3 regions of the Peribacillus sedimenti genome follow, and region 3 is predicted to be linked to each of the others. Evidence: a T-box and tRNA genes for the amino acid it is inferred to sense, from the RefSeq annotation. Region 3 holds a T-box; the other regions hold tRNA genes.
What was found. The T-box of region 3 lies ahead of metG (methionine--tRNA ligase). A T-box ahead of a tRNA ligase gene usually reads a tRNA of that ligase, here a tRNA-Met.
Positions count from the first base shown of each region.

Region 1: it has a tRNA-Met gene. The T-box ahead of metG (methionine--tRNA ligase) is inferred to sense a tRNA for this amino acid. The anticodon was not compared.
Region 2: it has a tRNA-Met gene. The T-box ahead of metG (methionine--tRNA ligase) is inferred to sense a tRNA for this amino acid. The anticodon was not compared.

Region 1 covers NZ_CP143547.1:2,355,008-2,358,849, forward strand. Annotated here, with positions in the region: tRNA gene V1500_RS11655 (tRNA-Tyr) at 1-29, shown strand, start outside; tRNA gene V1500_RS11660 (tRNA-Trp) at 38-111, shown strand; tRNA gene V1500_RS11665 (tRNA-His) at 127-202, shown strand; tRNA gene V1500_RS11670 (tRNA-Gly) at 213-286, shown strand; tRNA gene V1500_RS11675 (tRNA-Gln) at 301-375, shown strand; tRNA gene V1500_RS11680 (tRNA-Gly) at 380-454, shown strand; tRNA gene V1500_RS11685 (tRNA-Cys) at 461-535, shown strand; tRNA gene V1500_RS11690 (tRNA-Leu) at 546-627, shown strand; tRNA gene V1500_RS11695 (tRNA-Gly) at 642-715, shown strand; tRNA gene V1500_RS11700 (tRNA-Asn) at 824-898, shown strand; tRNA gene V1500_RS11705 (tRNA-Ser) at 903-994, shown strand; tRNA gene V1500_RS11710 (tRNA-Glu) at 1,003-1,077, shown strand; tRNA gene V1500_RS11715 (tRNA-Val) at 1,091-1,166, shown strand; tRNA gene V1500_RS11720 (tRNA-Met) at 1,600-1,673, shown strand; gene V1500_RS11725 (amino acid permease) at 2,233-3,651, shown strand; gene V1500_RS11730 (helix-turn-helix domain-containing protein) at 3,723-3,842, opposite strand, start outside.
Region 2 covers NZ_CP143547.1:2,194,469-2,198,310, reverse strand. Annotated here, with positions in the region: gene V1500_RS10860 (STAS domain-containing protein) at 155-970, shown strand; tRNA gene V1500_RS10855 (tRNA-Val) at 1,269-1,344, shown strand; tRNA gene V1500_RS10850 (tRNA-Arg) at 1,609-1,685, shown strand; tRNA gene V1500_RS10845 (tRNA-Pro) at 1,692-1,768, shown strand; tRNA gene V1500_RS10840 (tRNA-Ala) at 1,819-1,894, shown strand; tRNA gene V1500_RS10835 (tRNA-Met) at 1,918-1,994, shown strand; tRNA gene V1500_RS10830 (tRNA-Ile) at 2,148-2,224, shown strand; tRNA gene V1500_RS10825 (tRNA-Ser) at 2,232-2,324, shown strand; tRNA gene V1500_RS10820 (tRNA-Met) at 2,639-2,712, shown strand; tRNA gene V1500_RS10815 (tRNA-Asp) at 2,716-2,791, shown strand; tRNA gene V1500_RS10810 (tRNA-Tyr) at 2,809-2,893, shown strand; tRNA gene V1500_RS10805 (tRNA-His) at 2,911-2,986, shown strand; tRNA gene V1500_RS10800 (tRNA-Gly) at 2,988-3,061, shown strand; tRNA gene V1500_RS10795 (tRNA-Ile) at 3,065-3,141, shown strand; tRNA gene V1500_RS10790 (tRNA-Asn) at 3,162-3,236, shown strand; tRNA gene V1500_RS10785 (tRNA-Glu) at 3,239-3,310, shown strand; gene V1500_RS10780 (hypothetical protein) at 3,641-3,796, shown strand.
Region 3 covers NZ_CP143547.1:3,463,513-3,467,354, reverse strand. Annotated here, with positions in the region: gene V1500_RS17070 (prolyl oligopeptidase family serine peptidase) at 1-322, opposite strand, end outside; gene V1500_RS17065 (YckD family protein) at 1,022-1,369, opposite strand; gene V1500_RS17060 (YqjF family protein) at 1,537-2,268, shown strand; T-box leader at 2,385-2,646, shown strand; partial or broken gene metG (methionine--tRNA ligase) at 2,697-3,842, shown strand, end outside.

The sequences.
Region 1 (3,842 bases), 1.1 Mb from region 3:
CGGCGGTTCGAATCCGTCCCCCTCCACCATTTATCATAGGGGCATAGTTTAAAGGTAGAACTGAGGTCTCCAAAACCTCCAGTGTGGGTTCGATTCCTGCTGCCCCTGCCATTTTAATTATCAATGGCGGCTGTGGCGAAGTGGTTAACGCATCGGATTGTGGTTCCGACATTCGTGGGTTCGATTCCCATCAGCCGCCCCATTATAGAAACGCGGGTGTAGTTTAATGGTAAAACCTCAGCCTTCCAAGCTGATGTCGTGAGTTCGATTCTCATCACCCGCTCCATTCAATTTTATCTTTGGGCTATAGCCAAGCGGTAAGGCAACGGACTTTGACTCCGTCATGCGTTGGTTCGAATCCAGCTAGCCCAGCCATAATGCGGAAGTAGTTCAGTGGTAGAATACAACCTTGCCAAGGTTGGGGTCGCGGGTTCGAATCCCGTCTTCCGCTCCATTATACGGCGGCATAGCCAAGTGGTAAGGCCAAGGTCTGCAAAACCTTTATCCACCGGTTCGAATCCGGTTGCCGCCTCCATAACTTTTTTGCCGGTGTGGCGGAATTGGCAGACGCGCACGACTCAAAATCGTGTTCCTCACGGAGTGTCGGTTCGACCCCGACCACCGGTATGATTGATTTTTATGCGGGTGTAGTTTAATGGTAAAACCTCAGCCTTCCAAGCTGATGTCGTGAGTTCGATTCTCATCACCCGCTCCATTATAATGAAGTCTTCGAGTTGTCCTTATCGCGCTTCTTGTTCGATTCACTTACTGAGATGAGGACATTTGGCAACACGAAACCAAATTAAGGCAACATTATTACTTTTCCGCAGTAGCTCAGTGGTAGAGCATTCGGCTGTTAACCGAATGGTCGTAGGTTCGAGTCCTACCTGCGGAGCCATAATGGAGAGCTGTCCGAGTGGCCGAAGGAGCACGATTGGAAATCGTGTAGACGGGTAACCCTGTCTCAAGGGTTCAAATCCCTTGCTCTCCGCCATTTGTATTGGCCCCTTGGTCAAGCGGTTAAGACACCGCCCTTTCACGGCGGTAACACGGGTTCGAATCCCGTAGGGGTCACCAATTCCATATGTGTGGAGGATTAGCTCAGCTGGGAGAGCACCTGCCTTACAAGCAGGGGGTCGGCGGTTCGATCCCGTCATCCTCCACCATTTATATTACCGCGGGGTGGAGCAACGAGCTTGACTTCACTGAATATCTTCGAGTTGTACGGATTGAGCCGCTGCTAGGTTTGGCTTTCTGAAATCCGGACAGTCTACAGTACACTTAGTGCATAAATTAAAATTGTATCATTTATATTACCGCGGGGTGGAGCAACGAGCTTTACTTCACTGAATATCTGCGAGTTGTACGGATTGAGCCGCTGCTAGGTTTGGACTTCTGAAATCCGGACAGTCTACAGTACACTTAGTGCATAAATTAAAATTGCATCATTTATATTACCGCGGGGTGGAGCAACGAGCTTTACTTCACTGAATATCTTCGAGTTGTACGGATTGAGCCGCTGCTAGGTTTGGCCTTCTGAAATCCGGACAGTCTACAGTACACTTAGTGCATAAATTAAAATTGCATCATTTATATTATCGCGGGGTGGAGCAGTCCGGTAGCTCGTCGGGCTCATAACCCGAAGGTCGCAGGTTCAAATCCTGTCCCCGCAATCAAAAACCTTAGGACTGTTTCCTAAGGTTTTTTCGTGTTATCAGGGACCTTCGGCTGAACGTTTTCCTATTTTAGGAACAGCATATGGGTTCATAAGGGGTTGTGTATCACGCAGCAAAGTACAGCCAAATATGATGAATTGTTGTAAGATGCAGAATAATTTATCCGGGGCAAAAAAAGTAATTATTATCCTGCAATTTATACATCATGCGACCTTATTATTAAAGGAAATCATTAAATAAAACTCCCGAGGAAATATTTGGTATAATCAGCGTCGAATTAATTTTTGACGATTTTTTTATAAATGCCAAAGATAATGGTATAAGTTAGCTGAAATTATATTAATATATTTTATTGACATTTTTTAAGATGCTCACTATTATATTATTATGCATTAAATTGAATAATTATTTTATGCAATGATGACTTAAATTGCTTAATATTTTAGGTAATTTAATAATTATTGCATATATTATGCTTGTTTGATTCGTATCTAGAAGAAATTATAGATATTATTTTGTGAAAATAAATGAGTGACAGCGAGAAGGGAGCAACTGGATGAATTCGAAGTATAAGTTAGGATTTTGGATATTAACAGCATTGGTTACCGGTAACATGGTAGGTTCTGGAATTTTTATGCTGCCAAGTTCTTTAGCCAAGCTAGCAAGCCCTGGAGGTGTGCTTGCTGCCTGGGGCATCACTGGTTTTGGTGTGCTGATGCTTGCACTTGTATTTGGCAATCTGGCAATCAGGAAACCGGAATTGACAGGGGGACCGCAAATATATGCAAAAGAGCTTTTTAGACCAGGATCCATAGCATCATTATTATCTGGCTTTATGTCCTCCTGGGGGTATTGGATCGGGAATTTTGCCGGCAATGTTGCTATTATTACTACATTTGCTGGCTATCTTTCAGCATTTTTCCCAATTTTAACAAATCAGGCTGAGCTCTTTAGCATTGGGTCATTCACTCTAAAAATAGGAAATGCAATGACCTTCATTGTAAGCTCAATTTTATTATGGGGGATACACTTCATCATCTTAAAGGGATTGGAGGGAGCTGGAAAGCTCAACTTCCTAGCTACAGCTACGAAGGTTCTTGGCTTCATGATATTTATTATAGTTGGTATTTTTGCTTTCCAAAAAGCAAATATCCTGCCCTTTGTAGCACCAAAGACGACGGATGAGGGTGAAATCATTGGCATGTATGGGCAAATCAGCAGTGCAGCTGTTACGACACTTTGGGCCTTTATAGGAATAGAATCAGCGATGGTATTTGCATCCAGGGCCAAGAAACCTGCGGATGTAAAAAGGGCTACAATTCTTGGACTCATCATTTCACTGGCAATCTATATTGGAATTAGTACGTTAGTAATGGGGATGCTTAGCCCTGAACAATTGATGAATTCCGGAAAGCCCCTAAGCGAGGCAATTGAATCTGTCGCTGGCCCTATCGGCGGAAAGCTTCTGGCTGTCCTGGCCTGTGTAAGCATGATAGGTTCAACGATTGGATGGGTGCTGTTAAGTGCGGAAGTACCTCATCAGGCTGCCAAACAAGGATTATTCCTGCCGGCGTTCCTGCAGGAGAATAAAAAAGGTATTCCTGTTTTTTCGCTTGTTTTATCGAATGGCCTTGCACAGCTATTCTTATTTTCAACAATTTCGAGCTCTATTTCAGAGGCATTTAATTTTGTAATCTTTATTGCTACTTTAGCTTATTTAATACCATATTTTATCTCTGCTGTATTTCAGGTAAAGCTAGTATTCACAGGAGAAACTTATAACACCATGTCAAGCAGGGTAATAGATGGAGTTATTGGAGCATTAGCTACCCTTTATTCACTGTGGGTGATCATCGCAGGAACAGCAGATCTAAAAACCTTTATGTTCGGGGTAGTCTTGTTAGCAAGTGGTATTGTATTCTATAAACAATTATTAAAAAATCCATTGGCCGCACAATCGATTAAGCAAAAATAAACCAGCCAATTTTCTTTTACTAGATATTATGCAATTTGAACCAGGTGGAAATAGAATTTCCACCTGGTTTTTTAGTGAATTTCCTGAGGATTATCAATATCGTCATTCTGTTCATTTTCTTGTTTCTGGTTTTGCGTATGATCCTGCGCCCAAAGCCTCCACCATTTCTTTTTATTACCTTTCGCAGCAGC
Region 2 (3,842 bases), 1.3 Mb from region 3:
CACCTTCGAATTTGTCGGCTCCTCCTCTATTATTTAATTTGATTAATATTTACTTTTTTAGTTATTATAAAAAGGATAAACTTGCAATTTTATAATTATTTTTAAGCGATTTAACATTTAACATTTTTTATTTTGTAATGAGGATGTGGACAACATGTCATCTTTGGCGAAAGTGATCGATTATATAATCGAGAATAAAAAAGACCTGGCAGATCATCTTGTCAACGATATTGTTGAAAAATTAGGCATTAATATTTCCGAAGAGGAAATTGCCAGTGCAAAGAATATGTATGAAGAATTTCTAGATTTCCTATCTCAATCCATTGAATGTGATGAAGGAAGTGTGCCAGACGAGCTGGTGGAATGGAGCAGAATGAATGGAGAACGCGCTGCTTCCCAGAACGCCAGGATTTCCGATATATTTATAAGATACCCTGACACACGTATCGTGTTTGCAGATTATTTTTTAAAAATTTGTCTTGACCACCATTTAACAGTAAATGAATATGCAGCTTTTACGAAACGGATCAATCAGATGCTGGACATAAGCATCAACGAAACGGTTTATGCATTTGAGAGAAGCACCGACAAAATTATAAAAGAAGCACAAAGTGAAATAAATAAACTGGCTTCTCCTGTTGTTCCTATTCAAAAAGGACTTGCCGTGCTGCCTTTGATAGGTTCAATAGACTCTGATAGAGCAGAGCATCTACTTAACAATGTAGTGCCAAAGCTTCCTGGTTATGACCTAGAAAGCCTTATAATAGATTTTTCTGGTATTGTTACAATAAATGCTGATGTAGCCAATCATATTTTCAGAATTCATGATGTACTCCGATTGTTGGGCATTTCGGTTATGTTTACCGGTATTCGGGCCGAATTAGCCGCAAAGGTAGTCGGCGGAGGCATAGATTTTTCAACTTATAATATGTATACAAATGTAAGACAAGCCATCGAGCAAATGAAATAATTCATTACCATATGTAAAACAAGTCCAGAATACCGTCTGGGCTTATTTTACTATATCCCTCTTCCGAATTTACGACACTTAACTACCGCTTATGTTTTAAGAAATGTTTAGCTAAATAACATGTAAGAAACAGCTATTGACGAACCCATAAATACCGAGTAATATAATTAACGTTATTGTTGCGCAGTGCATCAAACAAATATGAATTCAAAAAAGAAGAAAAAAGAAAAACTTCGTGGAAGTTGACAACCGTGATTCGTTATGTTATTATAATTTTTGTACGAAAAACACCTTCTATGGAGGATTAGCTCAGCTGGGAGAGCACCTGCCTTACAAGCAGGGGGTCGGCGGTTCGATCCCGTCATCCTCCACCATATTTTTCACGGTGTAGCTCTATTGGTAGAGCTACTCACTAGTAATCAGTGGGTTGAGGGTTCAAGTCCTCTTGCCGGCACCATTTTTAACTCAGTCGGTAGAGCATCTGACTTTTAATCAGAGGGGTCTAATGTTCGAGTCCTTCATGGCTCACCATTTTATGCGGCTGTGGCGGAACTGGCAGACACACAGGACTTACAATTCTGCAGCAGGTGACTACCGTACCGATTCGATTACGGTCCTCGGCACCATTTACTTCATAAGCGCCCGTAGCTCAATTGGATAGAGCGTCTGACTACGGATCAGAAGGTTATGGGTTCGACTCCTTTCGGGCGCGCCATTATTACGGGAAGTAGCTCAGCTTGGTAGAGCACTTGGTTTGGGACCAAGGGGTCGCAGGTTCGAATCCTGTCTTCCCGACCATTAATTCTAATTAAACTGTTTTTTGGTTAGTTCATCTGTTATGGCGATTTGGGGCCTTAGCTCAGCTGGGAGAGCGCCTGCCTTGCACGCAGGAGGTCAGCGGTTCGATCCCGCTAGGCTCCACCATTTTTGTAAAAATATAATATGATGGCGGCGTAGCTCAGCTGGCTAGAGCGTACGGTTCATACCCGTGAGGTCGGGGGTTCGATCCCCTCTGCCGCTACCATCTTCTAAAAATTTTGTGGATCTTTAGCTCAGCTGGTTAGAGCAACGAGCAAAGCTCCAACGAACTTGATTCAAGTAGTACCCATTGAGTTGCTGCTAGATTCTGTATTTTGAGATGGGGACAGACAGTTCTATTATTTTTTAACTTGAACGTGGACCTTTAGCTCAGCTGGTTAGAGCAGACGGCTCATAACCGTCCGGTCGTAGGTTCGAGTCCTACAAGGTCCACCATTCATTTGGAGGTATACCCAAGTCCGGCTGAAGGGATCGGTCTTGAAAACCGACAGGGGTGTAAAAGCCCGCGGGGGTTCGAATCCCTCTACCTCCTCCATTTACAAATTAAAATTTGTATCATTTCTACTATCGCGGGGTGGAGCAACGAGCGTTCCTTCATTGAATAACTGCGAGTTGTACGGATTGAGCCGCTGCTTGGTTTCGCTTACTGAAATCCGGACAGTCTAAAGTGCACTTAGTGCATAATAAAAATTGTATCATTTCTACTATCGCGGGGTGGAGCAACGAGCTTCCTTCATTGATTAACTGCGAGTTGTACGTATTGAGCCCGCTGCTTGGTATAGCTTACTGAAATCCGGACAGTCTAGAGTGCACTTAGTGCATATATTAAAATTACATCATTCATATTATCGCGGGGTGGAGCAGTCTGGTAGCTCGTCGGGCTCATAACCCGAAGGTCGCAGGTTCAAATCCTGTCCCCGCAATTTGGTCCCGTGGTGTAGCGGTTAACATGCCTGCCTGTCACGCAGGAGATCGCGGGTTCGATTCCCGTCGGGACCGCCATTATTTTTTTATTTTATGGAGGGGTAGCGAAGTGGCTAAACGCGGCGGACTGTAAATCCGCTCCTTCAGGGTTCGGCGGTTCGAATCCGTCCCCCTCCACCAGCCAATTAAGAATATTGGCGGCTGTGGCGAAGTGGTTAACGCATCGGATTGTGGTTCCGACATTCGTGGGTTCGATTCCCATCAGCCGCCCCACGCGGGTGTAGTTTAATGGTAAAACCTCAGCCTTCCAAGCTGATGTCGTGAGTTCGATTCTCATCACCCGCTCCAAATGGGCCTATAGCTCAGCTGGTTAGAGCGCACGCCTGATAAGCGTGAGGTCGATGGTTCGAGTCCATTTAGGCCCACCATAGATGGTAAATTCTTTTGTTCCGCAGTAGCTCAGTGGTAGAGCATTCGGCTGTTAACCGAACGGTCGTAGGTTCGAGTCCTACCTGCGGAGCCATGGGCCCGTTGGTCAAGCGGTTAAGACACCGCCCTTTCACGGCGGTAACACGGGTTCGAATCCCGTACGGGTCATCCTTATATATAGAAAAAAGAACTGCTGTGAAATGCACCCTGAACCTTTAGACACAGTCTAAAGGTTCAGGGTGCTTTCTTTTGGCTAAATTTTCATTAAAGAGCTTTGATAAACGCCGTTAAACCTGCAGGAGAGATCAGTGTACATAGAAGCTTTAATATTGGACAACAAACCGATATTAAGGCAAAAATAAAAGGCATGAGTCCGGTTCAATGCCCTACTCATGCCCAAGCTGCTTTGGGGCACTTCACTTTGCAGCACTAATTATAGTCTATTCATGTTTATTTTAAAGCCACTGTACACATACTGAAAAAAAGGAGGGATACAGTATGCCAAATAAGAGCAATTCCCCCTTGGAAATGCAAAGAATTGGGAGAAAAAAAGAAGAATCTGATAATTCATCTGGTCACAACCGTTCCTATTCTGAAGAACAAAATGAACGGTACAACAAAAATAACAATAACAGTGGCTGCGGAAGGTTGTAATAACATCAACTTGAAAAATGGAGGCAGAGCCTGAGGTGTTTTATCA
Region 3 (3,842 bases):
CCAGGTCGGTAAGCTGTTTAGCTTCACCGCCAAGGACACTCATGATGTATAGCTGATTTTTTCCAGAACGGTTTGATAAGAAAGCCAAAAACTGGCCGTCAGGCGACCATCTCGGAGATGAATGTCTATGCTGTCCATATGTCCACTGTTTTAGCGTTTTTGCTGAAAAGTCATAAACGTATAGATTGGAATAATACTTCTCCGTCTTCTCGTCAATTTCTGTTTGGACAAATACCGCCATTTTCCCATCAGGTGAAAGCTGGGGGTCTGTAACGGATTTTAATTTGAATAAGTCTTCCGCAAGAATACCTTGTGTACCCATCTCAATCCATCCTTTCTAATACTTGCATCCTTAATTATTTCGATATCAGAAATAAAATTCCTCTTACATTTATATAAAAATTTTATCCGTGGCGGATACAACACCTGCCCCTAAGTCTAAATAAAAATAGATTGCAAACATATGTAAGAATTTAATCAGAAACGAGGATATAGAAGTATGGGATTCACTATTCGATTTGGCAGTTCGGTCAAACACTTCAATTTTCACTCATTATGTCCGTGCTTTCGATCATACTGATTCAGATTCCGCTAAACCCGGTATTTTTCTCATAAACTAATATGTTGCGAGCTTAGAAGGCTTTTAATTACCGGTTCGCCCAGCATGCAACGAAATAGTAGGCCTAAGAAATTAATAAATTGTTCATAACGTGGAGTTTGTTGTTAGAAAAAAACCAGTTTTCTGGCATTCGAATGCAAGACTAAAACTATATCCATGCTCCAACCGGCTTTTATTAAATGTGTTGCCGACTTGGAGTGTCATTCCCGATATGGTTTTAAATATGACTAGAGTGCATAGTAGGGTATGCCAATATTGATAAAAATCAACACAAGATTCGAGAATAACACCCGTTTTTAAATTAAATCGGGGTTCATGCTGTTTTCTGAAAAGGATGCTTCCTTCCAAACAAAAAGGCCAATCTGACATTTCAGGCTGGCCTTTTTGTATGGAATAATATGTTTACTGCCCGCCGTTTTGCTTATTATGCCATTTCTTAAAATGGTGGGGATGGTGTGGAAGTATGAAACCATTTTTTTGCATCAGATTATAATGATCTTCAAAGTGCTGGATCATTCGATCAGCCTTTTCTTGCGGTATAATCCCGAATTCTGCATATTTGCGCACCATTTGTTTTTTATCTTCCAACAGCTTTAAATGAATTTCCTCCAGCTGCTTTTTCTGCCCATCCGTTAATTGTGCCGGTTTCTGGGGACTTGGTGCTTCTTGCAGCTGTGCATTTGCTGATAACTCAAATGGGCTGAAGATTAAGGCTGCCAGGATGAGGAGAGAAAAAATGGTTTTCTTCATTTGTAGACCACTCCTTTATAAGATGCGTATATTTTTTGCCGTTTAAAGAAAATTATGAGGAAAAAACAAATGTAGCAGGCCATTCAAGTGAAAAAGCCTCAATTAATAGTTTCAAGAATGAAAATAAGGGAGAAAGTACGAATATGGGAATAGAAAGGAGGGATTAGGTGCATAAGGAATTTAAACAATTAAACCATCGGCCATTCCCCCTGCCAAAATCACCCTGGATTCTCACTCAGGTTTGGAATGACTTGCTGTTTATGCATTGGCCCGTAAAAGTTGAGGATATAAGAAAATTGGTACCTGACAGCCTGGAAATTGACACCTTTAAGGGGGAGGCATGGGTGAGCATCATCCCATTTTATGTCACGGGTATGAGGGCCAGGTATCTTCCTCCTATACCTATGCTTAATCAGTATACGGAGCTGAATGTCAGGACTTATGTACGCTATCAGGGTATTCCGGGAATCTATTTCTTTAGCCTGGACGCTGATCATCCTTTAGCTGTATTAGGTGCGAAGCTATCAACAGGTCTGCCCTATAGACAAGCAAGGATGAAATATAACAAGAATAATAATCAAATCAACTTTTACAGTAATAGAATAAAAAACAATAAAATGATTGATGTAAACTATTATCCTGAATCCGGGCCAACTAATCCGCTGCCGGGAACTTTGGATAACTGGCTTCTGGAACGGTATTGTATGTATAGTTTCATAGGCGAAAACATGTTCAGGGGGGATATCCACCATGATAAATGGGCTGTTGCCAGTGTGCAGGCATCAGTATCCCGGAATACTATGTTCGAGCTGTTAGAAGGGAACCAAAACAGCCCGCCGCTCATGCATTATTGTAAACAGAAGCAATTCTTTTTCTTTCCATTAAAAAAATTAAAATGAATCGATTAACCAAAATGCTGTAAAATCTTGATCGCCCTTGAAAGTGATAAGCATAATTACAAATGAAAATATATTGTAAAATTATCCATAAAAAGAGTATACTGATAAATAATCGACCAAAGGCAATGATGAGAAAAGTAAATCAATGGAATCATGTACAGAGAGCTTCGGCAGCTGAAAAGAAGCGATGATAATTTGATTGAAAATGGTCTCTGAGCTTCACACCGAAACATTTAATGGAGTAGATTGTGACGGGATTTGGCATCCGTTAAAAATGTCAGGGTATAAGAACAGATTTTGCTGTTCCGTACTTCATAGAGGCTGGCTTATTGCGCCGGCAAACTAAGGTGGTACCGCGATTTAAACCTCGCCCTTAGACAATTTGTCTATGGGCGGGGTTTTTTTATTTTTTTTAAGGAGGATTTACAATGACAATTTTTATTGGGGGCGCATGGCCTTATGCAAATGGCTCTCTTCATTTGGGGCATATCGCAAGTCTGCTGCCTGGAGACATTCTTGCAAGATATTACAGGCTTAAAGGAGAACGAGTACTATATGTCTCCGGAAGCGATTGTAATGGTACTCCAATCGCGATTAGGGCCAAGCAGGAGCAAGTACCAGCTTCTAAGATTACAGACAATTATCACGGTGAATTCGCTAAATGCTTTCAAGAAATGGGCTTTTCATATGATTTGTATTCAAGGACTGATTCTTCCCAGCACCATAGGGAGGTCCAATCGATTTTCAAAAGCTTACTTGAAAAAGGGTATATATACAAGAAAAGGGTGGACCAGGCTTACTGTAAAACATGTACTCAATTTCTCCCAGACCGCTACGTCGAAGGATTATGTCCTAATTGCAAGAATCCGGCACGTGGGGACCAATGTGATGCCTGTTCCCATATTCTAGACCCGCTTGAGCTTGAAAGTAAAAGATGCAAGCTTTGTGGCATGGAGCCGGACATAAAGAATACGCAGCATTTTTACTTTGCCATTTCCAAACTTCAAGAGGAGATCGAATCATATGCGGAGAATGCAAAGAAGCATGGAAAATGGCGTGAAAACGCAGTGGGTTACTGAACGGTATCTTCAAGAAGGATTGCAAGACCGGGCTGCAACGAGAGACTTAGAGTGGGGCATTCCTGTACCTATTGACGGGTTTACAGAAAAGAAGATTTACGTCTGGATTGAGGCTGTTTCCGGATACTTAACTGCGAGCAAACAGTGGGCCCAGGAATCAGGCGAGGATTGGCAGCCGTTTTGGCAAAATGGATCCAAAGCTTATTATGTACATGGGAAAGACAATATTCCTTTTCATACTATCATTTGGCCTGCAATCCTGTTGGCATTGGGGAATCTCCGTCTTCCTGATCATATTATATCAAGCGAATATTTAACGGTGGAGAAGAAGAAGCTTTCCACCAGTAAAAATTGGGCAGTGTGGGTTCCTGATATTCTAAAGGATTACCATCCGGATTCCATAAGATATTTTTTAACCATTAATGGCCCGGAAAAAAGGGATACAGACTTTTCCTGGAGAGAATTTATATACAGCCACAACAGTGAACTTCTTGG